3 regions of the Kocuria sp. LUK genome follow, and region 1 is predicted to be linked to each of the others. Evidence: riboswitches for the same ligand, from Rfam matches in the RefSeq annotation. Region 1 holds a riboswitch; each other region holds the start of a gene.
The links. Region 1 has a riboswitch for S-adenosylmethionine ahead of LQU92_RS07345 (bifunctional o-acetylhomoserine/o-acetylserine sulfhydrylase). Riboswitches for the same ligand answer to the same signal wherever they lie in the genome.
Positions count from the first base shown of each region.

Region 2: it holds a riboswitch for S-adenosylmethionine, as region 1 does, so the genes downstream of both, LQU92_RS09435 (MFS transporter) here and LQU92_RS07345 (bifunctional o-acetylhomoserine/o-acetylserine sulfhydrylase) in region 1, are expected to answer to the same signal.
Region 3: it holds a riboswitch for S-adenosylmethionine, as region 1 does, so the genes downstream of both, LQU92_RS09205 (LLM class flavin-dependent oxidoreductase) here and LQU92_RS07345 (bifunctional o-acetylhomoserine/o-acetylserine sulfhydrylase) in region 1, are expected to answer to the same signal.

Region 1 covers NZ_JAJMZI010000003.1:389,690-399,634, forward strand. Annotated here, with positions in the region: gene gatB (Asp-tRNA(Asn)/Glu-tRNA(Gln) amidotransferase subunit GatB) at 1-638, shown strand, start outside; gene LQU92_RS07325 (FAD-binding oxidoreductase) at 723-1,835, shown strand; gene LQU92_RS07330 (S9 family peptidase) at 1,951-4,122, opposite strand; gene LQU92_RS07335 (CPBP family intramembrane glutamic endopeptidase) at 4,319-5,116, shown strand; gene LQU92_RS07340 (VOC family protein) at 5,240-5,878, opposite strand; SAM riboswitch class IV at 6,100-6,214, shown strand; gene LQU92_RS07345 (bifunctional o-acetylhomoserine/o-acetylserine sulfhydrylase) at 6,292-7,668, shown strand; gene LQU92_RS07350 (homoserine O-acetyltransferase) at 7,665-8,849, shown strand; gene LQU92_RS07355 (alpha/beta hydrolase) at 8,881-9,567, shown strand; gene LQU92_RS07360 (RNA-binding S4 domain-containing protein) at 9,621-9,863, opposite strand.
Region 2 covers NZ_JAJMZI010000004.1:315,531-325,475, forward strand. Annotated here, with positions in the region: gene LQU92_RS09410 (nucleobase:cation symporter-2 family protein) at 1-1,550, opposite strand, end outside; gene LQU92_RS09415 (nucleoside deaminase) at 1,561-2,055, opposite strand; gene LQU92_RS09420 (8-oxoguanine deaminase) at 2,406-3,797, shown strand; gene LQU92_RS09425 (alanine--glyoxylate aminotransferase family protein) at 3,869-4,987, shown strand; gene LQU92_RS09430 (LLM class flavin-dependent oxidoreductase) at 5,061-6,449, opposite strand; gene LQU92_RS09435 (MFS transporter) at 6,436-7,908, opposite strand; SAM riboswitch class IV at 7,942-8,057, opposite strand; gene LQU92_RS09440 (stealth family protein) at 8,295-9,710, opposite strand.
Region 3 covers NZ_JAJMZI010000004.1:269,267-279,211, forward strand. Annotated here, with positions in the region: gene LQU92_RS09190 (acyl-CoA dehydrogenase family protein) at 1-293, shown strand, start outside; gene LQU92_RS09195 (maleylpyruvate isomerase N-terminal domain-containing protein) at 452-1,132, shown strand; gene LQU92_RS09200 (CoA-binding protein) at 1,215-1,676, shown strand; SAM riboswitch class IV at 1,770-1,885, shown strand; gene LQU92_RS09205 (LLM class flavin-dependent oxidoreductase) at 1,958-3,373, shown strand; gene LQU92_RS09210 (Vms1/Ankzf1 family peptidyl-tRNA hydrolase) at 3,477-4,607, opposite strand; gene LQU92_RS09215 (hypothetical protein) at 4,766-4,996, shown strand; gene LQU92_RS09220 (DUF4397 domain-containing protein) at 5,244-6,083, shown strand; gene LQU92_RS15145 (class F sortase) at 6,080-6,859, shown strand; gene LQU92_RS09230 (RNA polymerase sigma factor) at 6,984-7,544, shown strand; gene LQU92_RS09235 (anti-sigma factor) at 7,528-8,430, shown strand; gene cls (cardiolipin synthase) at 8,447-9,940, opposite strand.

The DNA.
Region 1 (9,945 bases):
CCGACGACTACCGCTACTTCCCCGAGCCCGACCTCGTGCCGGTCGTCACGGACGAGGCGTGGATCGAGCGGCTGCGCGCCGAGCTGCCCGAGCCCCCGGCCGAGCGCCGCCGCCGGCTCAAGGCCGACTGGGGCTACGCCGACCAGGAGTTCCGCGACGTCGTCAACGCCGGGGTGCTCGACGAGATCGAGCAGACCGTCGCCGCCGGGGCCACCCCGGCCGCGGCCCGCAAGTGGTGGATGGGCGAGATCGCCCGCCTGGCCAAGCAGCGGGAGACCGAGATCGCCGAGCTCGGCGTCACCCCGGCCACCGTCGTCGAGCTCGACGGGCTGATCGCCGAGGGCCGGATCAACGACAAGCTCGCCAAGAAGGTCCTGGGCCACGTCCTGGACGGCGAGGGGAGCCCGGCCGAGGTCGTCGAGGCCCGCGGCCTGGCCGTGGTCTCCGACGACTCCGTGCTCACGGCCGCGATCGACGACGCCATGGCCGCGATGCCCGAGGTCGTCGAGAAGGTCAGGGGCGGGAAGGTCCAGGCCGTCGGCGCCCTCATCGGCCCGGTCATGAAGGCCACCCGCGGCCAGGCCGACGCCGCCCGCGTGCGCGAGCTGATCCTGGAGCGCCTCGGCGTGCAGGGCTGAGCCCGGCGCCGAGGGGCCGCGCCCCGCCGGCCCGTCCTGCGGGCCGGGCGGGGCGCGGCCCCTTCCGCGTGCGAGCATGGGGGCATGGACCTCGACTGCGACGTGCTGGTGATCGGCGGCGGCATCACCGGGCTCTCCCTGGCCTCGGAGCTGGCGCGGCGGCGCGGCACCGGGGCCGGCGTGGTGCTGGCCGAGGCCGAGCCCCGGCCGGCCCACCACACCTCCGGGCGCTCGGCCGAGCAGCTCATCCCCAGCTACGGGCCCGCGCCCGTGCGCGAGCTCACGGAGCTGACCGTCGCCGCGCTGCTGGGACCCGACCCGGATGCGGAGCGGCCCGTGGCCTGGCCCTCGACCGTGGTCGTCGTCGGCGCGGGGGAGGCCCTGCGCGCCGAGGCCGTCCCGGGCACGACCGCGCTGGACCGGGAGGCCGTGCTCGGGCTGTGCCCGGAGCTGGCGTGCGCCCCGGCGGCGGAGATCGAGGGCGGGCTGCTCGACACGACCTCGGTGCGCACCGACGCCGCCGCCCTGGTCGGGCGCCACCGGCGGGTCGCGGAGGCCGCCGGCACCCGGATCCTGCTGCGGGCCCCCGTCACCGCCGCCGCCCGGGACGACGGGGCCTGGATCGTGCGCGCCGGGACCCACCGGGTGCGCGCCCGGCAGGTCGTGGTCGCGGCCGGGGCCTGGGCGGACGCGGTCGCCGGGCTCTTCGGGGCCGCCCCGCTGGGCCTGGTCCCGCTGCGGCGCACCGCGGCCCTCGTGCGCCTGGCCCGGCCCCTGGCCGAGGACCACCCCATGGTCGTCGCCGCCGGGGACGCCTGGTACTACCGCCGTGCCGGGGCGGGGGCGCTGGTCTCCCCGGCCGAGGCGGTGCCCAGCGAGCCGTGCGACGCCCGCCCCGTCGCCGCGGACGTCGACGCGCTCGTGGCCCGCCTCGACGAGCTCACGTGCCTGGGGATCACGGGGGTCGAGCGGGCCTGGACCGGGCTGCGCACCGAGGCCGCCGACGGGGTGCCCGTGTGCGGGCCCGACCCGGAGGTGCCCGGGCTGCTGTGGCTGGCCGGACAGTCCGGCTACGGCTTCCAGACGAGCACGGCGATGGCCCGCGCGGCGGCCGACCTGCTCCTCGAGGGCGCGGTCGGCCCGTGGTGCACCCCCGCCACGGCCGCCGCCCTGGATCCGGTCCGCCTGCGCGGCTGAGCCCGGACCGCGGCCCGGGCCCCGTCCGGACCCCGCCCCGCCCGCGCGGGAGGAGCGCCGCCCGCGCGGGGCGGTCCCGGCACCCGGCCCGGGACGCACCGCCGCGCCCGGGGGCTCAGGTGCCGGCCAGGCCCATCCGGTCGAGCACCCACGCGTACTCCCAGGCGGTGTCGCGCCACTGCGCGTACCGGCCCGAGGCCCCGCCGTGGCCGCCGGCCATCTCGCAGCGCAGCAGCACCGGGTGCCCCGAGGTCGAGCGCTCGCGCAGGGCCGCGACCCACTTGGCCGGCTCGACGTAGAGCACCCGGGTGTCGTGCAGGCTCGTGACCGCGAGCACCGGGGGATAGGGCCGGGCCCCGACGTTCTCGTAGGGGGAGTACTCGCGCATGTACCGGTAGACGTGCGGGTCCTCGATGGGGTTGCCCCACTCCTCCCACTCCAGGGCCGTCAGCGGCAGCGACGGGTCCAGGATCGAGGTCAGCGGGTCCACGAACGGCACCGCCGCGAGGGCCCCGCAGTACTTCTCCGGGGCGAGGTTGAGCACCGCGCCCACGAGCAGGCCCCCGGCCGAGCCGCCCATCACGAGGATCCGGCGCTCGTCCACGTCCGGGCGGGCGGCCAGGTGGTCGGTGACGGCCACGAAGTCCGTGAACGTGTTGGCCTTGTGCAGCTTCTTCCCGTGCTCGTACCACGACCGGCCCAGCTCCCCGCCGCCGCGCACGTGCGCGACCGCCCACACCACGCCGCGGTCCAGCAGGGACAGCCGCGAGACCGAGAAGGCCGGGTCCGTGCTGTGCTCGTAGGAGCCGTAGGCGTACTGCAGCACCGGCGCGGGCACCGAGGGGTCGAGGTCGGCGCGCCGGACCAGCGAGACGGGGATGCGCGTGCCGTCGGCGGCGGTGGCCCAGTCGCGCTCCACGGTGTAGTCGGCCGGGTCGTAGCCGCCGAGCACCGTCGCCTCGCGGCGCAGCAGCGGCTCGGCCGGCAGGGCGTCGTCGTCGCCGGTGGCCCCGGCCGCGAAGACGTCGTAGACGCGCGGCGGGGTGGTGAAGGAGGTGTAGGACAGCCGCACCACGGGGGCGTCGAACTCCGCGGCCGCGACGGTCGCGGTGTAGAGCTCCTCCCCGAAGGCCGGCTCGACGGCGGCCGCGGCCGGGTCCGCCGCGAGCGCGGCCAGCGGCACGAGCCGGACCCGCAGCGTGGTCCCCGCGCGCACGGAGACCACCAGGTGCCCGGCGGTGACGGCGCAGCCGTGCACGCGCTCACCGGGCACGGCGGGCACGACGTCGCGCAGCGCCACCTGCGCCACCGGCCGGCCGAGGTCGGCCGGGTCCATCAGCGAGACCCGGGAGTCGGGGGCCTCGTGGTCGTGGGTGAGCAGGATCTGCTCGCGCCCCCCGAGCAGGAACGGCTCGGCCTCGTAGAGCACCCGGTCGGTGCGCGGGAGCACGACCCGCGGCTCGGCGCCGGGGTCGTCGGCGGGCAGCAGGCGCACCTCGGAGTACTCCGAGCAGGCGGCCTCGAGCAGGATCCACCGCCGGTCGGCGGAGAGCCCGGCGCCCAGCCACAGGCCGGGGTCGTCCTCCTGCGCCACCACGACGTCCTCGGCCACCGGGGTGCCCAGCTCGTGGCGGCGCACCTGGTGGGGCCGCCACGCGTCGTCGACCACCGTGTAGTAGACGCTGCGGGCGTCGGGGGAGAGGAACGCCCCGTAGAAGACGCCCGGGATCTCGTCCGCGAGCACGGCGCCGGTGACGAGGTCCCTCACGCGCAGCACGAAGCGCTCGTCGCCGGTGGTGTCCTCGGCCCACGCGAGCAGGCTCCCGTCCTCGGCGACGTCGAAGGAGCCCAGGGCGTAGAAGGAGTGCTTCGCGGCCTCGGCGTCGGCGTCCAGGAGCACCTGCTCACCGGGCATCGGGGTGCCGGGCTCGACCACGGGCGGGGTCCAGTCGGCGAGAAGATCCCCGGTCGTGGCGGCGGGCACCCGGCAGAAGGACTGGTGGGCCCCGCCCTCCACGGTGCGGGCGAAGTACCACCAGTCCCCGCGCCGCTCGGGCACGGAGAGGTCGGTCTCCTGGGTGCGGGCGCGGATCTCCTCGTAGACCGTCTCCCGCAGCGGCCCCAGGTGGGCCGTGGAGGCCTCCGCGTAGTCGTTCTCCGCCCCGAGGTGGGCCAGCACCTCGGGGGACTCCTTCTCGCGCAGCCACTCGTAGGGGTCCTCGAAGAGGTGGCCGTGGAAGGCGCGCTGGGCGGGGCGGCGGTCGATCCGTGGGGGCTGGACAGTCATGGGGCCATCCTAGGGATCCCCGGACCACGGGCGGGACACCCCGTGGGGCGGGGGAGCCGGGGCGGGAGGCCTCCGCGGGGCGGCGGCACCGGGACGGCGACAGGACGGCGGCGGGCCGGAGGGCAGCCGGAGCGGGGGCGTCCCGCGGGGCACCGGGGATCCGGGGCGGGGGAGCGGCGGGGCCGATAATGGGCCGATGAGCACCCCCGCCGTCCCCGACCCGCCCGCGACCCCCGACCGCGCCGCCCCCGTGCTGGGCTCGGCCCGCGCCGACCTGTGGACCCAGGTCCTGCTCGTGCTCGGCGTCTCCCTGGGGGCCTCCGCCGTCTACGCCGTGCTCTCCCTGGCCGAGCACCTCGCCCGCGGGCCCCTGGCCGAGGCGCAGGCGACCCTCAACCCGGCGCTGAGCCCCCTGCCGCTGCTGGACCTCGCCCGCCAGCTCGCCGGCATCGGCCTGGACCTCGTGCCGGTGCTGCTCGCGCTGTACCTGCTCGCCGGCTCCGCCGCGGCCCTGCCGGCCGTGCTGCGCCGGATCGGCCTCGACGCCCGCATGCCCTGGCCGGACCTGGGCCTGGGCGCGGTGCTCTTCCTGCTCATGGGCCTGGGCACCCTGGCCCTGTACGCGGCCGGGCGGGCCCTGGGCCTGACCGCCGCGGTCAGCACCTCGGGGCTGGGGGAGCACTGGTGGACGGTGCCGGTGCTGCTGGCCTCGGCGCTGCGCCACGCGCTGGTCGAGGAGGTCGTCGTCGTCGCCTTCCTCGCCGACCGGCTCACCCGGCTGGGCTGGCGCTGGCCCGCGGTGCTCGCCGCGACCGCCGTGTTCCGCGGGCTCTACCACGTCTACCAGGGCGTCGGCCCGTTCCTGGGCAACGTGGTCATGGGCGTGGTCTTCGCCGAGCTCTACCGGCGCACGGGCCGGGTCATGCCGCTCGTGGTGGCGCACTTCCTGCTCGACGCCGTCGGCTTCCTCGGCAGCGCCTGGCTGCTGGGCTGAGGCCCCGGGCCCGGCGGAACGCGGTACGGCGGCCCGCAGGACGGCGCGAGGGGCGGCGTCCGGCGGCTCCCGGGAGGGGAGAACCACCGGACGCCGCCCCTCGTGGTCCGGGCGGGCGGGGCCTCAGATGGTCACGGCCCCGTCGGGGGTCGTGAACGTCACCGCGAGCAGCCCCGGCGTGCCCTCCGGGTAGCGCCACTCGACCTCGAGGTCCTCGAGCACCTCCTCGACCGGCGCGCCCAGCCAGTCGGTGACCCGCTCCGGGGAGCCCGCGATGGACATCCCGTGCAGGCCCACGTCCGTGATCCGCGCCTGCGAGGGGTGCATCTCGGGCGCGGAGTCGAAGTGCACCATGAACGGCAGCTGCGGGTCCGCGATGAGACCCTTGACGCCGATCTGGTGCCACTGCAGGCACCGGCCGTCCGGGAACACCCGGTGGCCCGGCACCGCCTCGCGCCCCAGGCGCCGCTCGAACGGGGCCAGGTCCTCGACCTCCACGACCCAGCCCAGCCAGCCGCCGCCGGCGGCGGAGCGGGCCCGCACGGCCTGCCCGTAGGGCGCCTTCTCGGCCGCGGGGTGCTGGAGCACCTCGACGACCTCCACGTACTGGTGGTTGGTCAGCGGCAGGATCATGTTGCGGGTGCCGAAGCGCGGGTGCACCCCGCCCTTGACCGGCTCGATGCCCAGCCGGTCGGCGATGCGCTCCGTGGTGGCCTCGAGGCCCTCGGGGCGGCAGGCGTAGGACACGTGGTCGACTCTCATGGGCACATCGTGGCACCCTGTGAGATTCGTCTCCAAATCGGCTCGTCCCGCACCGACACGGGCCCGCCCGGGCCGCACCGCGCACCGGCGCAGCACCGCCTCCCGGGCCGGTGCACGATCCTGCCCGGCCCGGTGCGCGCAGCGTCCGGGGCCGCCGCGCGGGCCCCGTCGGGCGGACCCGGCTTGACGCCGCGTTCCCGGACTCAAGAGAATGAGCCGCAGGTCATGAGCGCCAGCACCGAGCCCCAGCTAGCTGGCCGGCAACCCTCCACCGCGGTGGGGTGCCCTGGGTGAAGACCAGGCTCCTCGCGCCCGGCGAGCGAGCAAGCGCGGGTCCTCGGTGCCCGGCCGCAGCCGGCCGCACCGCTCCGGCCGGACACCGGACCCCTGACCATCCGCAAGGAGCTCACGGCATGTCCGAGTCCCCCCGCACCACCACCGACGAGCGGCCCACGCCCGAGAACCCGGGCGGCTGGTCCTTCGAGACCCGGCAGATCCACGCCGGCCAGAGCCCCGACCCGGTCACCGGCTCGCGCGCCCTGCCGATCCACCAGACCACCTCGTTCGTCTTCCCGGACGCGCAGGCCGCCGCGGACCGCTTCGCGCTCGCCGAGCTCGGCCCCATCTACACCCGGATCGGCAACCCGACCACCGAGGTCGTCGAGAACCGGATCACCGCCCTCGAGGGCGGGGTGGGCGCGCTGATGCTCAGTGCCGGCCAGTCCGCCACGAGCTTCGCGGTGCTCAACCTCGCCGGGGCCGGCGACCACGTCGTGGCCAGCCCGAGCCTCTACGGCGGGACGTTCAACCTCTTCAAGTACACCCTGCCGAAGCTGGGCATCGAGACCACGTTCGTCGAGGACCCGGACGACCCCGAGGCGTGGCGGCGGGCCGTGCGGCCCAACACCAAGGCCTTCTTCGCCGAGTCGATCCCCAACCCGCGCAACGACGTGCTCGACATCGAGACGGTCGCGGGCCTCGCCCACGACGCCGGGGTCCCGCTGATCGTGGACAACACCGTGGCCACCCCCTACCTGGTGCGGCCCTTCGAGTGGGGCGCCGACGTCGTCGTGCACTCCGCGACCAAGTTCCTCGGCGGCCACGGCACCGCGATCGGCGGGGTGATCGTCGACGCAGGGCGCTTCGACTACGGCCGCGACCCCGAGCGCTTCCCCGGGTTCAACCAGCCGGACGAGTCCTACGGCGGGCTCGTCTACGCGGAGACCCTCGGCGCGGACGGCCCGTTCGGCGTCAACCTCTCCTACATCCTCAAGGCCCGGGTGCAGCTGCTGCGCGACCTCGGCTCCTCGATCTCCCCGTTCAACGCGTTCCTCATCGAGCAGGGCATCGAGACGCTGTCCCTGCGCATGGAGCGCCACGTGGCCAACGCCGAGGCGGTCGCCCGGTGGCTCGAGGCCCGCGACGACGTCCGCTCCGTCTCCTACGCCGGGCTGGCCTCCTCCCCGTGGCACGCCCGTGCCCGCAAGTACGCCCCGCGCGGGGCCGGGTCGATCGTGGGCTTCGTGCTCGACGGCGGGCGGGAGGCCGGCGCCGCGTTCGTCGACGGGCTCACGCTGCACTCCAACGTCGCCAACATCGGCGACGTCCGCTCGCTGGTGATCCACCCCGCCTCGACCACCCACAGCCAGCTGCTGCCCGAGGAGCAGCTGGCCGCCGGGGTCGAGCCCGGCTTCGTGCGCCTGTCCGTGGGCCTGGAGCACGTCGAGGACATCCTCGCCGACCTCGAGCAGGGCTTCGCCGCCGCCGCGGCCCGCGGGGGCGCGGCATGACGGTGGTCCTGCCGCGCGGCGCGGCCGCCCCCGGACCGGTCCGCGAGGACGGGGTGCTGCGCCACGCCGAGATCGGCACGCTGGAGCTCGAGTCCGGGTTCCGGCTGCCCGGGGTGCGCCTGGCCTACGAGACGTGGGGCACCCTGGCCCCGGACGGCTCCAACGCCGTGCTGGTCGAGCACGCCCTCACCGGCGACACCCACGTGGCCTCCGGCCGCGCCCGTCCCGGCGCCCCCGCGGACGAGCAGCGCGCCGCCGAGGCCGGCGGCTGGTGGGAGGGCCTCGTCGGCCCCGGTGCGGCCATCGACACCGACCGGTGGTTCGTGGTCTGCGCCAACATCGTCGGCGGCTGCTACGGCTCCACCGGCCCCGCCAGCCCGGCCCCGCCCGAGGTGGACCCCGAGGGGCGGCCCTGGGGCTCGCGCTTCCCCATGATCACGATCCGCGACGCCGTGCGCGCCGAGGAGGCCCTCGCCGACGCCCTGGGCGTCGGCGCGTGGCGGCTGGTGATCGGCGGGTCGATGGGCGGGGCCCGGGCCCTGGAGTGGGCCGTCACCGTCCCCGACCGGGTGCGCGCCTGCGCCGTGGTCGCCGCGTGCGCCCAGTCCAGCGCCGAGCAGATCGCCTGGGGTCAGGCGCAGAACCTGGCCATCCGCCAGGACCCGGACTTCCGCGGCGGCGACTACTACGACGGCCCCGCGCCCGTGGCCGGCCTCGGCCTGGCCCGGCGGATCGCCCACGTCACCTACCGCTCCGCCGCGGAGCTGCACCACCGCTTCGGGCGCACCCCGCAGGGGGAGCGGGACGTGATCGGCGCCCGCCCGGCCGAGCGGGGCCGCTACCAGGTGGAGAGCTACCTCGACCACCAGGCCTCCAAGCTCGCCGGGCGCTTCGACGCCAACTCCTACCTCGTGGTCAACGAGGCCCTGATGTCCCACGACGTCGCCCGCGGCCGCGGCACCCTCGAGGAGGCGCTGGCCCGCGCCTCGTGCGAGTGGCTCGTGGCCGCGGTGGACTCCGACCGGCTCTACCTGCCGCACGAGTCCGACGTCCTGGCCGCGGCCCTGCCGGGTGAGGTGCGCCGGCGCACCCTCACCTCGCCCTCCGGTCACGACGGGTTCCTCATCGAGGGCCCCCAGCTCGGGAAGCTGCTCGTGGAGACGGTGCTGCGGGAGGACTGAGCCGGCCGGGGCGGGTGGCACACTGGGGACCATGACCGACGCCTCCGCCGATCCCACGACCGCCCGCCCCGGAGCGGCCCCCGCGCCGTTCGCCGTGTGGAGCAACGACGCCGACGCCCGCCCCGGGACCCCGCTGCTCGTGCTGCTGCACGGCTACGGCTCCCACGAGCAGGACCTCATGGGGCTGCTGCCCGCGCTGCCGCCCGAGTTCAGCGTGGTCTCCCTGCGGGCCCCGCAGCCGGTGCAGGCGGGCTACCAGTGGTTCCCGCTCTCCGGGGAGCTCGGCTTCTCCGCCGAGGCGGTCGTGGACGCGGTGCTCCCGGTGGCCGCCTGGCTGCGCGAGCGCGCCGCCGAGCACCCGAGCACCACCCTGCTGGGCTTCTCCCAGGGCATGGCGATGGCCACCTCGCTGGCCCGCCACATGCCCGGGGAGATCGCCGCGGTCGTGGGGCTGTCCGGGTTCGTGGTCCCGGGGGAGCACCCCGCCTTCGACGACGCCCGGCTGCGGGAGCGGCCGCTGCCGCTGTTCTGGGGCCGGGACCCGCAGGACCCGGTCATCCCGCCGGCGCTCGTGGACGCCACGGCCGAGTGGGCGCTCGAGCACGCCGACGCCATGAAGGTCCAGTACACCGGGATCGGCCACGGCGTCGGCCCCCAGGAGCTCGGCCACGTCGGGGAGTACCTGCGCCACGTGGTCCTGGGCGCCCGCGCCTCCTGAGGGCTGCGCCCTCCCGAGAACCCCGTCCCTCCCGGGGGCGGGACCGGAACGGCTCAGTCCGCGGCGGTGATCCGCACGGCGGCGCCGCCGGCGGCGACCACGTCCCCCGGGTGCAGCTGGCGGCCGCGGCGGGTCTCGACCTCGCCGTTGACCCGCACCTGCCCATCCTCCACGAGGGCCCGGGCCTGGGCCCCGTCCTCGGCGAGGTTCGCGAGCTTCAGCGCCTGGCCGAGGCGGATCATCCCGTCGCGGATCGGCAGGTCGTCGGCGGGTCCGGGGTGCTGGGAGGTCGTCATGGGCCCATTCTCCCGCACCCGCCCCGCCACGCCCGCATCCCCGGGCACGCTCGCGCTCCCGGGCACGCTCCTGCCCCGCGCC
Region 2 (9,945 bases), on a different contig from region 1:
TCCCGGCGCAGGATGCGCGGGATCTGGGTGGTGTCGGTGATCTCGCCGGCCTCGATCCGCGCCCGCACGTGCTCGTACTCGTCGTCGGTGACCGCCGGGACCGGCCGGCCCTCCGCGTCGAAGAGCTCCCCGTCCTGGAAGTAGTCGCCGTCCTGCAGCGCGCTCAGCTGCGCGGAGCGCACCATCCGCGGCGGCGTCGCGGCGAGCACCGAGGCGTCGGCCCGGTTGCCGGCGCGCAGCTCGTTGAACACGAGGTTGAGCAGCACGGCCATCACCGCCGCGGAGCTGATGCCCGAGTGGAAGATGATCCCGAACCACGAGGGGAACGCGTCGTAGAACGTGGGGGCGACCACCGGGATCAGCCCGAAGGCCAGGGACACGGCGACGACGACGAGGTTCATCCCCGAGCGGTAGTCCACGCGGGCGAGGGTGCGGATCCCGGAGGCGGCCACGGTCCCGAAGAGCACCACCCCCGCCCCGCCCAGCACGGGCGTGGGCACGGCCGCGACGACCCGCCCCAGCACGGGCAGCAGCCCGAGCACCAGCATGATCGCCCCGCCGGCGGTGACCACGAACCGGCTCTTGATTCCGGTGATCGCCACGAGCCCCACGTTCTGGGCGAAGGCCGTCTGGGTGAAGGAGTTGAACACCGGTGCCACGGCCGAGGAGAGCATGTCCGCGCGCAGTCCGTCCGCGATGCGCCGGGAGTCCACGCGGGTCCCCGCGATCTCGCCGACGGCGAGGATGTCCGCCGTCGTCTCCGTCATGGTCACGAGCACCACGATGGTCATGGAGACGATCGCCGCGATCCCGAAGGTCGGCAGGCCGAACGCGAACGGCTCGGGCACGGCGAGGACGGGGCCCTCGCCCACGGCCGAGAAGTCGGCCGCGCCCAGCAGCACGGCGACGAGGGTGCCTCCCACGATCGCCAGCAGGATCGACAGCCGCGACAGGGCGGCGCTGCCGACCTTCGACAGCAGCAGCACCAGGGCCAGGGTCAGGGCGGCCAGCCCGATGTTGCCGAGGCTGCCGTAGTCCTCCGCCTGCGCGTTGCCGCCCATCGCCCAGTTCGCCGCCACCGGGATGAGCGTGAGCCCGATGGTCGTGATGACCACCCCGGTGACCACGGGCGGGAAGAACCGGACCACCCGGGAGAAGAACGGGGCGAGGACCAGGCCGATCAGCGAGGCGACCAGGACGGCGCCGAAGACCTCCCGCAGGTCCCCGCCGTCCTGGAGGATCGCGAGCATGGTCGCCACACCGGCGAAGGACACGCCCTGCACGAGCGGCAGCTGGGAGCCGAAGAACGGCAGCCCCCAGCTCTGCAGCATCGTGGCGAGCCCGCCGATGAACAGGCAGGAGGCGATCAGCAGGCCGGTGTCCGTGGCGTCGAGGCCGGCGGCCCCGCCGACGATCAGGGGGACGGCGATGATCCCGCCGTACATCGTGAGCACGTGCTGGAGGCCGTAGGCCAGGGACCGGCCGAGGCCCAGCCGCTCGTCCTCGGGACGGGCGGGCGCCGCGGCGGGTCGTGTCGTCGAGTCGCGCATGGCGGGGTCCTCAGTAGTCGGTCCGGGTGGTGTTCGCGCTCCACGCCTCGAACGGCGCGGTGCGCTCCTCGAGGTCCACGGCGCGCACGGGCAGGGAGCGCTCCTCCACCGGCGTGGCGAAGTAGTCGTAGAACGCGGCGTCGTCGAAGCCGCCGGCGGCCGCGTCGTGGCGGTCGGCCGCGAAGTACACCGTCTCCAGGCGCGCCCACAGGGAGGCGGCCAGGCACATGGGGCACGGCTCGCAGCTCGAGTAGAGGGCCGCGCCCGAGAGGTCGAAGGTGCCGAGCGCACGGCAGGCGGCGCGGATCGCCTGGACCTCCGCGTGGGCCGTCGGGTCGTTGTCGGCGGTGACGCGGTTGACGCCCGTGAAGCGGCGCCCGTCGGCGGTCACGACGACGGCCCCGAACGGGCCGCCGTCGGCCACGGCGTTGTCGACGGCGAGGGCGACGGCCTCGCGCAGGTGCTCGGTGGTTCCGGGCGGGACGGAGATCTGGTCGGTGCTCATGGGCAGCTCCCGGGGTGGGGGCAGCGCCGCGTCCGGGGACCCGGGGTCGTGCGCCGGTGGCGGCCGCTGCGTGGTGACTGATGCGGTTGCCTGGTAGATAGTCCGTCGCGGACCCGCCGTTGGCGAGATCGAGGCTACCGTGCCGTGATCCGGCTCACAACGACCGCCGCGCCCGGAGATCTGGGGCGTGGACGCCGCCCGGGGCGCGTGCTACGGTCCTGGCGGCCGCGTGAGCGGTCTCCTGGATCAGCAGACAGGACCTCACTGAGCTGGCGGCGCCGCGCGCCGCCCCCGGCGAGGCCCGGGGCGGGCGGCGCCGGCGCACGACGCCCGCGACCCGAGGAGACCCCGTGCCGACCGACCCCGCCCTCGCCCGCCGCGACCTGCTGTGGCTGCGCGAGCCCCTCGCCGTGCTCACCGGCGACGACACCGCCGACCGGGACGCCGCCGCCGCGGGCGGCGTCGTCGTCGACACGGCCGCCGGCACGGTCGTGGAGCTCGTGCCCGCCGGCGGGACGCCCGCCGCCGGCCCGTGCACCGTCCTCGACGCGCGCGAGCACGTGCTGCTGCCCGGGCTGATCAACACCCACCACCACTTCTTCCAGACCCTCACCCGCGCCTGGGCCCCGGTGGTGGACGTCCCCCTGTTCCCCTGGCTGACCCGGCTCTACCCCGTGTGGGCCCGGCTCACCCCCGAGGACCTGCGCCTGGCCACGACCGCCGCGATGGCCGAGCTGCTGCTGTCGGGGTGCACCACCGCCGCCGACCACCACTACCTGTTCCCCGACGGCATGGAGCACTCGGTGGACGTGCAGGTCGAGGCCGCCCGCGCCCTGGGGATGCGCGCCGTGCTCACCCGCGGCTCGATGAGCCTCGGGCGCCGCGACGGCGGGCTGCCCCCGCAGGAGACCGTGCAGGAGGCGGGGACGATCCTCGCCGACAGCGCCCGGCTCGTCGCCGCCCACCACGAGCGCGGCCCCGGGGCACGGATCCAGATCGCGCTCGCCCCGTGCTCGCCGTTCTCCGTGACCCGCGAGATCATGCGGGACACGGCCGTGCTCGCGCAGGAGCTGGACGTGCGCCTGCACACCCACCTCGCCGAGACCGTCGACGAGGAGCAGTTCTGCCGGGAGCGCTTCGGGCTGCGCACCGTCGACTACCTCGAGTCCACCGGCTGGCTCACGGACCGCACGTGGCTGGCCCACGGCATCCACTTCGACGACGACGAGGTGGGCCGGCTCGGCGCCGCCGGCGTCGGCGTGGCCCACTGCCCCAGCTCGAACATGCGCCTGGCCTCCGGGACGTGCCGGGCGCTCGAGCTCGAGGACGCCGGGGCGCCCGTGGGCCTGGGCGTGGACGGCTCCGCCTCCAACGACGCCTCCAACCTCCTGCTCGAGGCCCGCCAGGCGCTCTACGTGCAGCGGCTGCGCTACGGCGCCCAGGTCGGGGTGCGGCAGGCCCTGGGGTGGGCGACGCGCGGGTCCGCCCGGCTGCTGGGCCGGGAGGACCTCGGGGTCCTCCGCCCGGGCGCGCAGGCCGACCTCGCGATGTTCCGCCTCGACGGGCTGCGCTTCTCCGGCGCCCACGACCCCCTCTCGGCGCTGCTGCTGTGCGGGGCCGACCGGGCCGACCGGGTCATGGTCGGCGGGCGGTGGCTCGTGACGGACGGGCGGATCGAGGGCCTGGACCTGGAGGAGCTGATCGCCGCCCACACCGCGGCCGCCCGCCGGCTCGTGGGCTGAGGTCGGCTCCCCGCCGCACGCCCCGGCTAGGCTGGCGGGACGACCGAATCCACCGACCCGAGGAGACCAGCGTGACCCTGACCCGTGCGGAGCGGACCACCGGCGTGCTCGAGCGCCGCCTGTTCGGTCCCGGCCCGTCCAACCCCTACCCCGAGGCCACCGAGGCCCTGGCCCGGCCCCTGCTGGGCCACCTCGACCCGGCGTTCCTGGAGATCATGGACCGCGCCTGCGAGGGCCTGCGCCAGGTCTGGGGCACCGCCAACCGGCGGACGCTGCCGCTGAGCGCCACCGGCTCGGCCGGGATGGAGGCCGCCTTCGTCAACACCGTGGCGGAGGGCGACGTCGTCGTCGTGGCCGTCAACGGCCTCTTCGGCGAGCGCATGTGCGACGTCGCGGCCCGCTGCGGCGCCGAGGTCGTGCGCGTGGACTTCCCCTACGGGCAGCCGGTGGACCCGCAGCGGGTCGCCGAGGCCCACCCCGCCCCCAAGGTCATCGCCGCGGTCCACGCCGAGACCTCCACCGGCGTCCGCTCGGACATCGCCGCCCTGGGCGAGCTCAAGGGGGACGCGCTGCTGCTCGTGGACGCGGTCACCTCGATCGGCGGCAGCGAGCTGCGCGCCGACGACTGGGGCGTGGACATCGGCTACGCCGGCACCCAGAAGTGCCTGGGCGTGGCCCCGGGCCTGGCGCCGTTCACGATCTCGGACGCGGCCTTCGACCGGCGCGTGCCGCACCCCCGCTCCTGGTACCTGGACCTGGGGATGCTCGGCGGCTACGTGGGCGAGGCCCAGGGCCGGGCCCGGACCTACCACCACACCGCCCCGACCGCGATGATCGCCTCCCTCGACGCCGCCCTCGAGCGGATCCTCGACGAGGGCCTCGAGGCGGTCCGGGACCGCCACCGGCGCGCGGGCGAGGCCCTCCAGGCCGGGCTGCAGGAGATGGGCCTGGAGCTCTTCGCCGCCGAGGGCGCCCGGCTGCCGCAGCTGACCACGGTGAAGGTGCCCGAGGGCGTGGACTCCGCGCGCGTGCGCGCCCACCTGCTCGAGCACTTCTCCCTCGAGATCGGCGCCGGGGTCAAGGAGCACGCCTCGAGCGTGTGGCGGATCGGGCTCATGGGCCCCAACGCCACCGAGGAGTCGGCGGCGTTCGTGCTGGACGCGCTCGGCCGGGCGATCCGCGAGGCCTGAGACCCTCCGGCGCGGGCCCGGCCCCGGACCCCGCTCTCCTGCGGGGTCCGGGGCCGGGCCCGTTGCGGGTGCGCTAGCGCGCCGCGGGCACCGGGCGGAACCCGGCGCCGTAGTGGTCGGGGGCCAGCCGCGGCCCCTCGCCCAGCACCGTCTCGCGCAGCGTGGCCCCCGGGGCGGGCTCCTCCAGCAGGCCGCGGCGGCGCAGCTCCGGGCTGACCAGGCGGGCGAAGCGCTCGAAGTCGCCCGGCCGCACGGCGGCGTTGACGTTGAAGCCGTCGACGTCGGCCACCCGCGCCCACCGCTCCAGCCCGTCGGCGACCGTGGCGGGGGAGCCGGCCAGCACGGGCCCGCGCCCGCCGATGCTCACGAACTCGGCCAGCAGCCGCGGGGTCCACACCCGGTCCGGGTCCAGCGTGGTGAACGACGCCAGGGCCGACCGGTTGCCGTCCGTGGTCACGTGCTCCAGCGGCTCGTCCGGGTCGGCCCCGGAGAGGTCCACCCCCGTCCAGCCGGCGAACAGCGCCAGGGCCGCCTCGACGTCCACGTGGCGGCGGTAGTCCTCGAGCCGGGCCAGGGCCTCGGCGTCGGTGTCCGCGACGACGACGTTGACGTTGGAGAAGACCTTCACCCGCCGCGGGTCCCGGCCCCGGCCGGCGGCCTCCGCCCGCACGGCCCGCACCCACCCGGCCGTCTGCTCGGCGGTGGGGCCGCTGAAGAACACGGCCTCGGCGTGCTTGGCGGCGAAGGCCCGGCCCCGGGTCGAGGCCCCCGCCTGGAAGAGCAGCGGGGTGCGCTGCGGCGAGGGCTCCACGAGGGCGGGGCCCGGGACGCTGAAGCGCTCGCCCTCGTGGCCGATGCCCCGCACCCGGGAGGGGTCCACGTAGACGCCGGCGGCGGGGTCGGCGACCACGGCGTCGTCGTCGAAGGAGGACTCCCACAGCCGGTAGACCACGTCGAGGTACTCCTCGGCCCGGTCGTAGCGCTCGTCGTGGGGCACCTGGCGGTCCTGGCCGAGGTTGCGGGCGGCGGAGTCCTGGTAGGAGGTGACGATGTTCCACGCCACCCGCCCGCCGGTGAGGTGGTCCAGGGTGCTCAGCCGCCGGGCGAGGGCGTACGGGTGCTCGTAGCTGACCGAGGCGGTCACGCCGAAGCCGATCCGCTCGGTGACGGCCGCGAGGGCCGGCACGAGCAGGAGGGGGTCGAGCATCGGGAACTGCACCCCGCCGCGGGCCGCGGCGTCCCCGCTGCCGCCGTGGACGTCGTACTGGCCCAGGACGTCGGCGAAGAAGATCCCGTGGAACCCGCCGTCCTCGAGCGTGCGCGCGAGCCGGGTCCAGTGCGCGAGGGAGGTGTAGTCCCGGGAGCGGTCCTCGGGGTGGCGCCACAGCCCGGGGGACTGGTGCACGGGCACGGCCATCTCGAAGGCGTTCAGGAGCAGGGGGCGGGGCTCAGACGAGGGCATCGGCGGCCTCCTCGGGTCGTCCGGGACCGCCGGCGGCCCCGGGGGCGGTGCGGCCGGCGGGGGTCCCGGCCGCGGGGGCGTCGGGGGCGGGGCCCGACCCCGACGCGGACCCCGGCCCGGACCCCGGCGCGGACGCCGGATCCGTCACCGGGTCGGCCGCGGCCAGGGCCGCGACCACGCTCAGCGCGGCGAGCACGCCCACGTAGGCGCAGATCAGCCACGGGCTGCCGCCGCCGAGGGCCAGCAGGGCCGCGGCGATGAACGGGGTCATCCCGCCGGAGACGATCGTGCCGACCTGGTAGCCGAGGGACACCCCGCTGTAGCGCAGGTGCACCGGGAACTGCTCGGCGAACCACGCCGCCTGCGGGCCGTAGATCGAGTCGTGCAGCCAGTTCATGACCACCAGGTACACCAGGGGCAGCAGCACGAGCGGGCCGAGGTCCAGGAACAGGAAGTAGGGCCAGATCAGCACGGCGGTCGCCGCGGCGGAGACCACCGCGAGCCGGCGCCGGCCCCAGCGGTCCGAGAGCCAGCCCCAGAACGGTCCCGAGGCCAGGCCCACGGCCGAGGCGACGAGGATCGCGATCAGCCCCGCGGAGGAGTCCCCGCGCCGGTCGGCGAGGTAGGTGAGGGTGTAGACGGTCAGCACGGAGTACATGGCGGGCTGGACGGTGCGCAGCCCGATGGTCACGAGCACCCCGCGGCGGCCCTCGCGCAGCACCTGGCGCACGGGCGAGGTGGCGACCTCGTCGCGGGCGCGCAGCTCGCGGAACTCCTCGGCGTCGTCCACCCCGAGGCGGATGAGCAGCCCGATCGCCACGAGCAGGGCGCTGGCGAGGAAGGGCAGGCGCCAGCCGAAGGCCTGGAACTGCTCGTCCGTCAGCAGCAGCTGCACCAGGGCGAACGCGCCGGTGGCCAGCAGCATCCCGGCGGCCGAGCCGATCTGGGTGAAGCTGCCGAACAGGCCCCGGCGGGACGCGGGGGCGTGCTCGACGGACAGCAGGGCGGATCCGCCCCACTCGGCCCCGGCGGAGAGCCCCTGCAGCAGGCGCAGGGCCACGAGGGCGGCCACGGCGAACCAGCCGGCGGTCGCGAACGTGGGCAGGGCGCCGATCAGGGTCGAGGCCACCCCCATGGTCAGCAGCGAGGCCACCAGCAGCGCCTTGCGCCCGATCCGGTCGCCCAGGTGGCCGGCGACGATCCCGCCGAGGGGCCGGACGAAGAACGCGATGGCGAAGGTCGCGAACGAGGCCAGCAGCGAGCCCAGCTCCGAGTCGGAGGGGAAGAACTGCTTGTTGAACACCAGCGCGGCGGCGGTGCCGTAGAGGTAGAAGTCGTACCACTCGATGGTGGTGCCGACGAAGGCGGAGGACAGCACCCGCTTCTTGCGCAGCAGCGACCGGCCCACCGAGGTGGAGCCGTGGGGCGGGGGCGGCGCGACGGGGCGCGGCACGGTCATGGGATCTCCCTGGGGGCGGGCGGCTCGCACGAGACGCCGTACTTACCCGCGCGGTGGTGACACGGGCCGAATCCTCACCTGGGGCACCCCGCTACAGCGTCGAGGGTTGCCGTCCGGCCAGCCAGGGCTTCGCACCGGAGCTCATGATTCTCGGGGACGACGCTAGGGGCCGGGTCCGCCCTGCGCCCAGCCGTGCGACGACGTGTCACGGCCCGGCCCGTCATGACGTCACACTTGCGTCCGGAGCCCGTGCCGGTCCACGACAGGGGGCCCGCCCGGTCCTGCCCGCGGGGCAACGGCGCCCGGGCACGGGGAAGGGCACCGGCCCGGGGCGAGGAGGCGGGTCCTCGTCCCGGGCCGGTGCCCTGCCGCGGCGGGGAGCCGGGCTACTTCTCCCAGGGCGCGGGCACGGGGAAGTAGCGCTCCAGGAACTCGCGCATCCGCTCGGCGCGCTCGGCGGCGGGGACCTCCGGGAAGCTGCCGTCGTTGAGGCAGAACATGTCGAGCCCGCGCTTGGCCAGCAGCCGCTCCATCCGCTGCAGGCCGGCCTCGGTCGTGGTGTCCACGTAGGCGGTGCGGGCGGTGTCCTGGGTCACGGCCCGCCCGGCCAGCAGCGCGTAGTAGTGGTAGAGCGAGTTCGTCACGGAGATGTTGCCCGCGGCGCGGAACCGGCTGGCGGCCGTGCGCCGGAACTCCTCCGGGAACTCCTCCTCGAGCTCGGTGACCACGCTGCGGCGCAGCGGCGCGGCGCAGTGCTCGAGGTGGCGGGTGGTGATCCGCCCGAAGCGCTCCCACAGCAGCTTCCGGTTGACCCGGGCCGCGTTCTCGAACCCGGAGCGCTCGGGGTGGCCCTCGCCCAGGCCGATGCGGGTGGAGGCCTCCACGAACTTCGTGACCCCACCGGGGGAGAAGAACAGGGACGGGCCGATCTGGCGGCCGAAGAACATGTCGTCGTTGGAGTACAGGAAGTGCTCGGCGAGCCCCTCGATGCGGTGCAGCTGCGCCTCCACCGCCTGCGAGTTGTAGATCGGCAGCACGGAGGTGTCCTCGAAGAACTCCTCGCTGCGCACGATCCGCACCCGCGGGTGCTCGGCCAGCCAGGCCGGGGGCGCCGAGTCGGTGGCGATCCAGACGGTCCGCACCCAGGGGGCGAACATGTGCACCGAGCGCAGCGCGTACTTCAGCTCGTCGACCTGCCGGAAGCGGGCCTCGTGGTCGTCGCCCTCGCCCACGACCGCGTCCTCCATGTAGGAGGCCCGCACCCGCCGGTACTCGGGGTCGGAGCCGTCGACCCACGAGAAGACCATGTCGATCTCGAAGTCGATGTCGCTCGCGTGGTCGGCGAACATGTTCTCGATCGTGGCCCACTGCAGCCCGAAGCGCTCCACGGTCCCGCGCACGGCCTCGGCGCGGGAGACGCTGCGGCGGGTCAGGGAGTTCTCCACGGGCAGGCGGATCTCGTCCCGGCCGAACTCCCACAGCTCGATCTGCACGCCGGTCGCGGCCCCGTAGTAGAGGCGGGAGCGCTTGGCGTAGTGCGGCCGGTAGAGGCGGAAGACCCGGGCGTTGCGGCGGTGGGAGAGCTCCCCGTCGGCGAGCAGCTCGGAGGTCTTCTTCTTGGTGTCCATGGGCTTGACGTAGTACGGCTCGCCCTCCGCGGCGGCGACCAGCGCCTCCCGCAGGCGGGTGCGCTCGCGCAGGTCGACGGCGACCACGGGCCGCTCGTCGTTGCCGCGCACGAGCAGGTGGTCGATCCCGGCGGCGTCGAGCACGCCGCGCAGGAACAGCAGGTTCTCGACCATGACCTCGTACGGGGTCCGGTCGGTGATCCGCAGGGCGAAGCGGCCCTTGTAGCGCACGACGTCCTCGCGCTGCTCCAGCGCGGCCGCGGACGCGCGCGAGGCGCTGCGGAACTCGTCGCCGTCCGTCCCGTCCTCGGGGGCCGGGAAGTAGGCGGTGTCGAGCACAGTGGTGTCGATGGTGGTCTCCTCGTGGTCGGTGCCGCGGCTGCGGCGCTCCCAGGATAAGACCTCGCCC
Region 3 (9,945 bases), on a different contig from region 1:
CTCCCGACGAGGACCCCGTCGCGGTGACCGACCGCTGCGAGCTGGCGGTGCAGCAGGCCCAGGTCGTGGTGCCCCCGCTCGTCGAGGCCGTCACGGGCGGGATGTTCGACGTCCTGGGCGCCTCGGCCGTCTCCCGTTCCCGGCTGCTGGACCGGTACTGGCGCAACGCCCGCACGGTGGCCACCCACAACCCCACCGTCTTCAAGGCCCGGATCGTGGGCGACCACCGCGTCAACGGCACGCCCATGGCCGGGCTGACCGCCATCGGGGAGATCGCCGCGGCGGGCGCCTGAGGCCTCCCCCGGGGACCGGCCCGGGACGGCGGAGCGCACCCGCTGGTGGCCCCGGGCCGCCCGCGGACCGTTGCGCGCGCGGGGACGACGACGCGGCGGGCGCGCAACGACCCGGTCCGTGCATGGACCCGGTCCGCCCGCCCTGTCACCATGGACCCATGACGACCCGGAGCGGCCCGGTGCGGGCGGACCTGGTGCGGGAGAGCTGGGCGGCCTTCGGGGCCGCCCTGGACGGCCTCGGCGACGACGACTCCTGGGCGCCCACCGGCCGCACCGGCTGGGCGGTGCGCGACCTCGTCCACCACGGCCTCGAGGACGCCCGCCGGGCGCTGGTCGCCCTGCACACCCCCACCACGGCCCGGCCGGACCGCGACGCCGTGAGCTGGTGGGCCGAGCGCGAGCACGACCCCGTCCGGGACGCCGAGGACCGGCGCGCCGACCGCGTCGCGGCCGCGCTGGTGCGCGACTGGGAGCGGCTGCGCGAGCTGCACGCCGCGACCGTGCGGGCCGCCGCCCACGCCGCCGGGCACGCCGGCGCCGGCGCCGCGGTGCGCACCGCGGGCCACGTGCTGCGGGTCGAGGACCTCCTGAGCACCCTCGCCGTGGCCACGACCGTGCGCCACCTGGACCTCATCCGCCACCTCGACGGCACCCCCGGGCCCTCGGCGGACGGGCTCGCCGAGGTGCGCCGCGTGCTCACCGAGCTGTGGGGCCGGGAGCCGCTCGAGCACTGGAGCGACGAGCACTTCGCCCGCATCGGCACCGGCCGCGCCGAGCCCACCGACGAGGAGCGCGCCCTGCTGGGCGAGCGCGCCCGGGACCTGCCGCTGCTGCGCTGACCCGCCTTCCCGTCCCGGGCCCGCCGCCGCGGGACCCGCCGGGATCCTCGCCCGCCGGGGCCCGGAGGAGGAGGATGGGGCCATGACGATCAACGACCCCGCCGTCATCGACCGCCTCCTCACCGAGCCCGCCCGCTGGGCCGTCGTGGGCCTGAGCCGCAACCGCACCCGCCCCGCCCACTCGGTGGCCCGGCGGATGCGCGACGAGCTCGGGATGACCGTGGTGCCCGTCAACCCCCGCGGCGAGGACGTCCACGGCGAGACCGGCTTCCGCACGCTCGGGGAGGTCCCGCCGCCCCTCGACGTCGTCGACTGCTTCGTGAACTCCCGCCGCGTGGGCGCGGTCGTGGACCAGGCGGTCGCCGCCGGGGCGCGGGCGGTGTGGCTGCAGCTCGGCGTCGTGGACCGCGCCGCCGCGGCCCGGGCCGAGGAGGCGGGCCTGGACGTCGTGATGGACACCTGCCCGCTCATCGAGCTGCGCGCCCGGCTCGACGCCGGGTGGACCCTCGACCCCGCCCGCACGCCCCCGCTGGCCCGCCCCTGAGCGCACCGCCGAGGACCCGCCCGCGGCGGCCGGGGTACCCCGAGGGTTGCGCACCCCCCGGTCGGGGCCGCTAGGCTGGCCCGCAGCACGAACGATGATGAGACCCGACGCGAAGCTCTGGCTGGTCGGGCGGCAACCCTCTCCCGTAGCGGGGTGCCCCAGATGAGCATCGGGCCGTGGCGTCAGGTGCGCCCCGGCAAGTACGGCGCCCGCGGGCGTCAGACCCGCGAGCAGGTCCCAGGACGCACGGGCGCGGGGAAGCACCGAGCTGGAGGATCTCCGTGAGCAAGCGCATCGCCCTGAACGCCTTCGACATGTCCTGCGTCGGCCACCAGGCCCCCGGCCTGTGGAAGCACCCGCGGTCGCGGGCGGACGAGTACAACACCCTCGAGTACTGGACGGACGTCGCCCAGCTGCTCGAGCGGGGCCTGTTCGACGCGATGTTCCTGGCGGACGTCGTCGGCTACTACGACGTCTACCGGAACTCGGCGGCGCCGGTGATCAAGGACGCCACGCAGATCCCGGTCAACGACCCGTTCATGCACGTCTCCGCGATGGCGGCCGTCACGAAGCACCTGGGCTTCGGCATCACCAGCGCGATCACCTACGAGCAGCCCTACCCGCTGGCCCGCAGGTTCGCGACCCTCGACCACCTGACCCGGGGCCGGGTCGGCTTCAACGTGGTCACCTCCTACCTGAAGTCCGCGGCGGAGAACCACGGGCTGACGGACCAGATCTCCCACGACGAGCGCTACGAGATCGCCGAGGAGTTCATGGACGTCTGCTACAAGCTGTGGGAGGGCTCCTGGGAGGACGGCGCGGTCAAGCGCGACCGGGTCGGCGGCGTCTTCGCCGACCCCGCCCTCGTGCACCCCATCCGGCACCACGGCAAGTACTTCGACGTCCCGGGCATCGGCCTCACCGAGCCCTCCCCCCAGCGCACCCCGCTGATCTTCCAGGCCGGGGCCTCCTCCCGCGGGCGCGCCTTCGCGGGCCGCCACGCCGAGGCCGTGTTCGTCGGCGGCATCCGCCCGGACCTCACCCGCGTGGTCACCGACCGGCTGCGCGACGAGGCCGAGGCCCACGGCCGGCGCCGGGAGGACCTGAAGATCTTCGCGATGCTGCACGTGATCGTCGACGAGACGGACGCCAAGGCCGAGCAGAAGCGCCGGGACTACGAGCGCTACGCGGACACCGACGGCGCGCTGGGCCTGGTGGGCGGCTGGTCCGGGGTGGACCTGGGCCGCTTCGACGAGGACGACGTCCTGGAGTACGTCCGGACGGAGTCCATCCAGTCCTTCCTCACCCCGTTCACCACCGCGGACCCGAACAAGAAGTGGACCGTCCGGGAGGTCGCCAAGCACATCTCCATGGGCGGGATGGGCGTGCCGATCGTCGGGTCCCCGCAGACGGTCGCCGACGAGCTCGAGCGGTGGATCGACGAGGGCGGGCTCGACGGGATCAACCTCGCCTACCACGTCTCCCCGGGCTCCTTCGAGGACTTCGTCGAGTGGGTGGTCCCCGAGCTGCAGAGGCGCGGGCGCTACCGCACCGCCTACGAGGGCACCACGCTGCGGGAGAACCTCTACGGCGCCGGGCAGGCCAAGGTCCTCGACACCCACCCCGCCGCCCGCTACCGCGGCGCCTACGCCGGGCAGCCCTCCGCGGCCGACACCCCCGCCCGCGAGCTCGTCTGAGCGCGGGGGCCCGCCGCGGGCACCGGAGGCACCCGCCCGCGGACGGCGCCGCGGCGGCCCCCCGCACGGGGAGCCGCCGCGGCGCCGTCCGCGGGGACCGGCCTCAGCCCGTGGGGGCGGCGCCCCAGCGCAGCAGCGCGGCGACGTCGGTCCCGTGCGGCAGCGCACCCGGGGGCACGAACACGGGCCGCCCGTCGGTGAGCACCGCCGCGCGCACCAGCGCGGCGTCGGCCGGCACGAGCCCGAGCACCCCGGCGCCCACGGCCTCCGAGGCCTCGAGCGCGATCCACGGCTCGGCGTCCAGGGCCAGCAGCTCCTGCTCGGTGTCCAGATGCGTGTCGTCCAGCAGGACGGTCTCGGCCTGCGCCTGCTGCAGGGCCAGCACCACGGGGGCGACCCCGGAGACCGCCGTGGGCTCGGGGCGGTTCTGCTGCTGGGCCAGCCGCTCGAGCAGCTCCTGCTGGCGGTGGGCGATCACCTCGGCGACCCGCTCCTCGACCTGGTGCTCCAGGTCCGCGGAGCGGCTGCCCTCGGCGCGGGTGTTCGCGTCGATCGTGCTGAGCATCGCCCGGCTGGCCTTGGAGAGCTGGTCCTCCACGAGCCCGCGGGCCCGCAGGTCCCCGGCCAGCACCACGAGCTGGGCCCCGGACTCGGCCACGACCTTGTCGATCTGCTCGGCGACCTGCTCGGTGTTGCGCCGCCACACGTCCTCGGTGTGGCGCTGCCAGCGCCCCTGGGACCAGCCGCCGCCGGGGAACTTCTTCAGGTGCTCCGTCTCGCCCTCGATCTGCTGCTCGTCGGTGGAGGGCACGCGGCTGGCCCAGTGGAGGCAGATCTCGCCGCCGTCGCGGCCGACCTCGGCCACCACGTAGGGGAAGTCGTCCGGGCGGTGGCGGAACAGCGGGGTGAGGTCGGGAACCTCCTCCACCCGCACCACGCCCTGCCCGGCCAGCGGACCGGGGAGGACCTCGTCGATCTCCACCGTGCCGTCGCGCACCAGCAGGTAGCGGCAGACGGGGTCGGGCACGCCCTCGGCCGGCCGCACGGCCCGCTCGACCGCGGCGAGATCGGCCTTGCTCGCCCCCTGCTCGGCGAGCCGGCGGCAGACGTTCTCGGGCAGCACGTCGATCGAGTGGAGGGAGTCGACCGTGCCCGTGCTGATGTCCGTGTACACGGTGCACCAGGGGCCCTTGCTCTTGAACAGTTCGGCGTAGCGGTGGAATCGGCTCGTCATGGTGGCAACTCCCTGCTGTCCAGCGGTTCTCCTGTGGTGCAGACCACGTTATCCGACCGCCCGGGCGCTGGGAACCGGCGCCCGGACGAGTAGGGTCGGGGGCACAGGACCGGTGCCCGCACCGGTCGGAGGCGAGCCCCACCACGCAGGAGGAAGTCATGACCGACGCACCCGGCACCCCCTTCGACGCGAGCTTCGAGGCGGACGAGGCGGACCGCCTCGAGCAGACCCTCGAGGCGGAGCGGCCCGAGGTCGCCGAGCACGACGAGGAGACGCCTGCGCACCTGCGGGACCGCTCGGCGGAGTCCTCGCTGGAGGCCGACCCCACCGACCTCGAGGAGCAGGAGCTCGAGGTGGACCTGCGGGAGCCCGAGGACGAGCAGGCCTGACCCGCGGGGCGCACCCGCACGCGGCGCCCGTCCCGCCCGCCGGTCCCCGGCGGCGCGGGGCGGGCGCCGTCGCGTCCACCGGGGACCGGGGCCCCGGCAGGGCCGCGGACGGGCTCCGGGAGGGCGCGGGGGAAGAAGTTCCGCAGAAAAATGTGATCCGGTGCATCCGGGGGCGCCTCCCCGGCGGTAGTAGGGGTGCAAGGTCGATCCCGCTCCCGCCCGGGAGCCCGTTGAAGGAGCCACCGTCATGCGCAAGACCCTCTCCGCCGCCGCCGTCCTCGGTCTCGGGGCCGGTGCCCTCTCGATGTCCCCGGCGGCCGCCGCCGAGCACGCCGAGCTCTCCGTGCTCCACGGCGTTCCCGACACGGTCGTCGACGTCTGGGTCAACGGCGAGCTGACCCTGGACGACTTCGAGCCCGGGGCCCTCGCCGGTCCGCTCGAGCTCCCGGCCGGCAGCTACGACCTGGCGATCACCGCCCCCGACGCCCCCGATGCCTCGGCGCCGATCATCGGCCCGGTCACCGCCGAGCTCGAGACCGGCATGAACTACACCGCCGCCGCCCACCTCGACGCGGAGGGCAACCCGACCGCCGCCCTGTTCACCAACGACATGTCGGAGATCGAGGCCGGGAAGTCCCACCTGACCGTCCGCCACGTGGCCGCCGCCCCGGCGGTGGACGTGCTCGCCGGCGGCCAGCCGATCATCCAGGGCCTGGAGAACCCGGACGAGCAGACGCTGCCCGTCGACGCCGGGACGGTCTCCGCCGCCGTCGCCGCGGCCGGCACGACCGACCCGGTGATCGGCCCGGCCGACCTGACCCTGGCCGAGGGCACCCACAACATCGTCTACGCGTGGGGCTCCCTCGAGGCCGGCAACCTCCAGCTCGCCGTCCAGACCCTGGAGGGCATGGAGCAGGCGCCGGGCGCGGTGCCCGGCGGGCAGTCCGGCCTGGCCGCCCAGGAGAGCGGCACGATGCTGAGCACCGGGCTGGCCGCCGCGGGCGGGCTCGCGCTGATCGGCGCCGCGCTCGCCGCCCAGCGCGCGGTCTCCTCCCGCCGGCGGTTCGCGCAGGACCGCCTGCGGTGACGGACCGCCGACGGCGCGGGCCGGGGGCGCACCGCGCGCCCGGCCCGCGCCCCCCGGGGGAGCAGATCCCCGGCCCCCCTCGCCGCCACGGGGCGGCGGCGGGGGCCGGGCTCCTCGCCGCGGCGGCGCTGCTCGCCGCCGCGGCCGCCGTCGTCCCGTCCGCCGGGGACGACGACGGAGCGGGCGGCGCGGCGGCCGTGGGGTCCCTCGCCCCGCCGTCGTCCGCGCCGCCCGCCGCCCCCGCCCCGTCCCCGGCGGTCCCGGCCGACCGGATCCCCGGCCCCGCCGACGTCCCGGTCGCCCCCGCGACCCCGCGGCCGGCGGAGCGCGTGCCCGCCCCCGTGCGGGTCGTGGTGGCCGGCACCCCCATCGACATGCCCGTGCTGCCGGTCGGGATCGAGGACGACGGGGCGATGACCCTGCCCGACAACCACGTGGAGCTCGGCTGGTACCGCCACGGCCCGGCCCCCGGCGCCGGCGAGGGCGCGGCCGTGATCGCCGGCCACGTCGACACCCTGACGGAGGTGACCCCCATGGCCCGGCTGCAGGACGTGCGCCCCGGCACGGAGGTCGTCGTGGAGCGCGCCGACGGATCCGCGCAGCGCTACCGCACCGAGGCCGTCGAGCACGTGCACAAGCGCAGCCTCGAGGACGCCGACCTCTTCCGCCGCGACGGTGCACCCGCGCTGCACCTCGTCACCTGCGGGGGCGAGTGGCTCGAGGAGATCGGCGACTACGAGGACAACGTCGTGCTCCGGGCGGTCCCGGTGGACTGACCAGGACACGACCCCGGACACGACGACGGGCCCTGTGATGACCGCGACCGCCACGTCCACTAGGCTGGGCAGCACCTGCCGGGCGCGCCCCGCGCCGCCGAATCCCGCGAGGAGCCCCTCCCCGATGCCGACGCCGCCCCCCGAGTGGGGACCCGAGCTCGACGCCGCGTTCGCCGCGGGGGACGAGCACGCGCTGGCGGCCGCGTTCCGGCACTGCGCCGGACTCGTGCGCGCCCTGGCCGTCCGGGCCCTGCGCGACGACGCGGCGGCAGACGACGTGGTCCAGGAGGTGTTCGTGCGCGCGTGGAAGTACCGGTCCGGGTACAGCCCCGAGCGCTCCTCGGCCCCCGCCTGGCTCGTGGGCATCGCCCGCAACTGCATCGCCGACGCCGCGCGCACCGCCGGGCGGGAGGCCGCCCAGCGCCAGGCCGCCGTCGCCGGCGAGCACGGCGGCACCCACGAGGAAGCCGACCTGCTGGTGGACCGGATGCTCGTGCGCTCGGAGATCCGCCGGCTCGGCCCGCCCCGCTCCACGATCGTGGCGCTGGCCGTCTACGAGGAGCTCACGCACCAGCAGATCGCCCACCGCCTGGACCTGCCCCTGGGCACGGTCAAGAGCCACCTGAGGCGCGGCCTGACCCACCTCCGCACCCGACTCGAGGACGACCATGGCACACCTGAGTGAGGAGACGCTGACGCTCCTGGCCCTGGGTGAGTCCCCGGAGCCCGCGGAGCGCGCGCACCTGGACGGCTGCGGGCGCTGCGCCGCCGAGCTCGCCGCGCTCGGGCACGTGGTGCGCGCCGGCCGCGCCGAGCCCGCCCCGGTCCCCGCCCCGGACCCGCGCGTGTGGGCCGCGATCCACGCCGAGCTGGGTCTCGCCGCCGAGCTCGCCGCCGACCCGCTCGCCACCGGGGACCCGGGCGCGGACCGGGCGCCCTCCGCGCCGGGGGCGACCGGCCCGGACCCCGCCGGCCGGGCCTCCGCGGCTACCTCCGGCCCGGACGGGACCGGGCAGGACGTGACCGGGCAGGACGTGACCGGGCAGGACGCCGGGGAGCGGCCCGGGACGGCCGCCCGGGACGACGGTGCCGGCTCGGGCGGGGTCGTGGACCTCGCCGCCCGCCGCCGGGCCCGCCGCGGGGTGCCGTGGCCGCTGGCCGCCGCCGCGGCGGCCGCCGCCCTGGTCGTGGGCGGGGTCTCCGTCTGGGGCGCCCAGCGCCTGGACCGGGAGCCGGATCCCACGGTGCTGGCCACCGCCGAGCTCGAGCCCCTCGCCGGCTACACCGCCCGCGGCTCGGCGGAGGTGGACGAGCGCGCGGACGGGACCCGACAGCTGGTCGTGCGCACGGACCCCGCCGACGTCGACGGCTTCAAGGAGGTCTGGCTGCTCGCCCCGGACGCGCAGCGGATGGTCAGCCTGGGCGTGATGGCCGGCGACGAGGCCGTGTTCGTGCTGCCCGAGAACCTCGACGTGGAGCAGTTCCCCGTCGTCGACGTCTCCGACGAGCCGGTCGACGGCGACCCGACCCACTCCGGGGACTCGATCGTGCGCGGGGTCCTGGCGACCTGAGCCGGCCCCGGGACGCTCACAGCAGGGCCGAGGTCAGCCGCGCCATGTTGTCGAGGTACTTCTGCCACAGCGGGCGCCGGTTCCACTCCTCGATGTCGAGCAGGGTGCTCGCCGCCTCGAACTCCGCCACCACGGCGTCCATCCGGCGGCGGAAGTCCCGGTCCACGATGTAGACGGAGACCTCCAGGTCCAGGGCGAACGAGCGCTCGTCCATGTTGGAGGAGCCGATCACCGACACGTAGTCGTCGACGAGCACGAACTTCGCGTGCAGCACGGTCGGGGCCCGGTACCGGTAGATCTTCACCCCGGCCGCGGCGAGCTCCTCGTAGTAGGAGTTCTGCGCGTGGTGGGGGAGGAACTGGTCCGAGGTCTCGCCGACGAACAGCTGGACGTCCACCCCCGACTGCGCCTCCGTGGTCAGCGCGTGCATCAGGGACTCGTCCGGCACGAAGTACGGGCTGGAGACGACGATGCGGTCGTTGGCGTTGTAGATCAGGTGGTTGAACAGCCGCAGGTTGTTCTCCGTCTCGAAGCCCGGCCCGGAGGGCAGCACCTGGGCGAAGACGGGGCCCTGGATGTCGGGCAGCTCGCGCGAGGCCTCGTCGAGGAGCAGGTCGCCGGTCTCGGAGTACCAGTCGCTGGTGAACAGGGCGTTGAGCTCGGCCACCACCGGGCCCGTGCACCGGATCATCAGGTCCTTCCACTCGTAGCCCCGCCGCAGGTTCTTCCGCTTGTTGTAGGAGCGGTGGATGATGTTCTGCGACCCGGTGAAGCCCAGCTCGCCGTCCACCACGAGGATCTTGCGGTGGTTGCGCAGGTCCGGGCGCTGCCACTCGCCCTTCCACGGCCGCAGCGGCAGCATGCGCCGCCAGGGGAAGCCGGCCGCGTCGAAGCGCTCGACCAGCTCCGAGTAGCCGGGGTAGCCGAGGGAGCCCAGGTGGTCGATGAGCACACGCACCCGCACCCCGCGCTCGTGGGCCCGCAGCAGCGCCTCGAGCAGGGGGCGGGAGGCGTCGTCGATCGCCACGATGTAGAACTCGAAGTGGACGTAGTCCCGGGCCCCGTCCACGGCCTCGGCCATCACGCGCATCGACTCGTGGTTGTCGGTGAGCAGGTCGAAGGAGTTCCCGCCCACCATGGGCAGCGCCCCCAGGTTGTAGTTGAGCCGGGCGGTGGACTCGATCCACGCCGGCAGCCGCTCCTCCACGTTGCCGAGGATGTGGCCGTCCGGGGTGTTCTCCCGGATGATCTCGTTCATCCGCGCCTGCATCGCCATCCGCTTCCGGGGCAGCTTCGCCGAGCCGATGGCCAGGAACAGCAGCAGCCCCAGGTAGGGCAGGAGGAAGATCGCCAGCAGCCACGCCAGGGCCACCGAGGGCCGGCGGTTGTGCGAGATCCAGCCCGCGGCCACCAGGTTGATGAGGAAGCCGAGCACCAGCCCGCCCACGGTCACCGCCTCGGGCAGGTGCTCGAGCGGGATCTGGTCCAGGGGGAACGGCGCCGGCGTCACCCGGC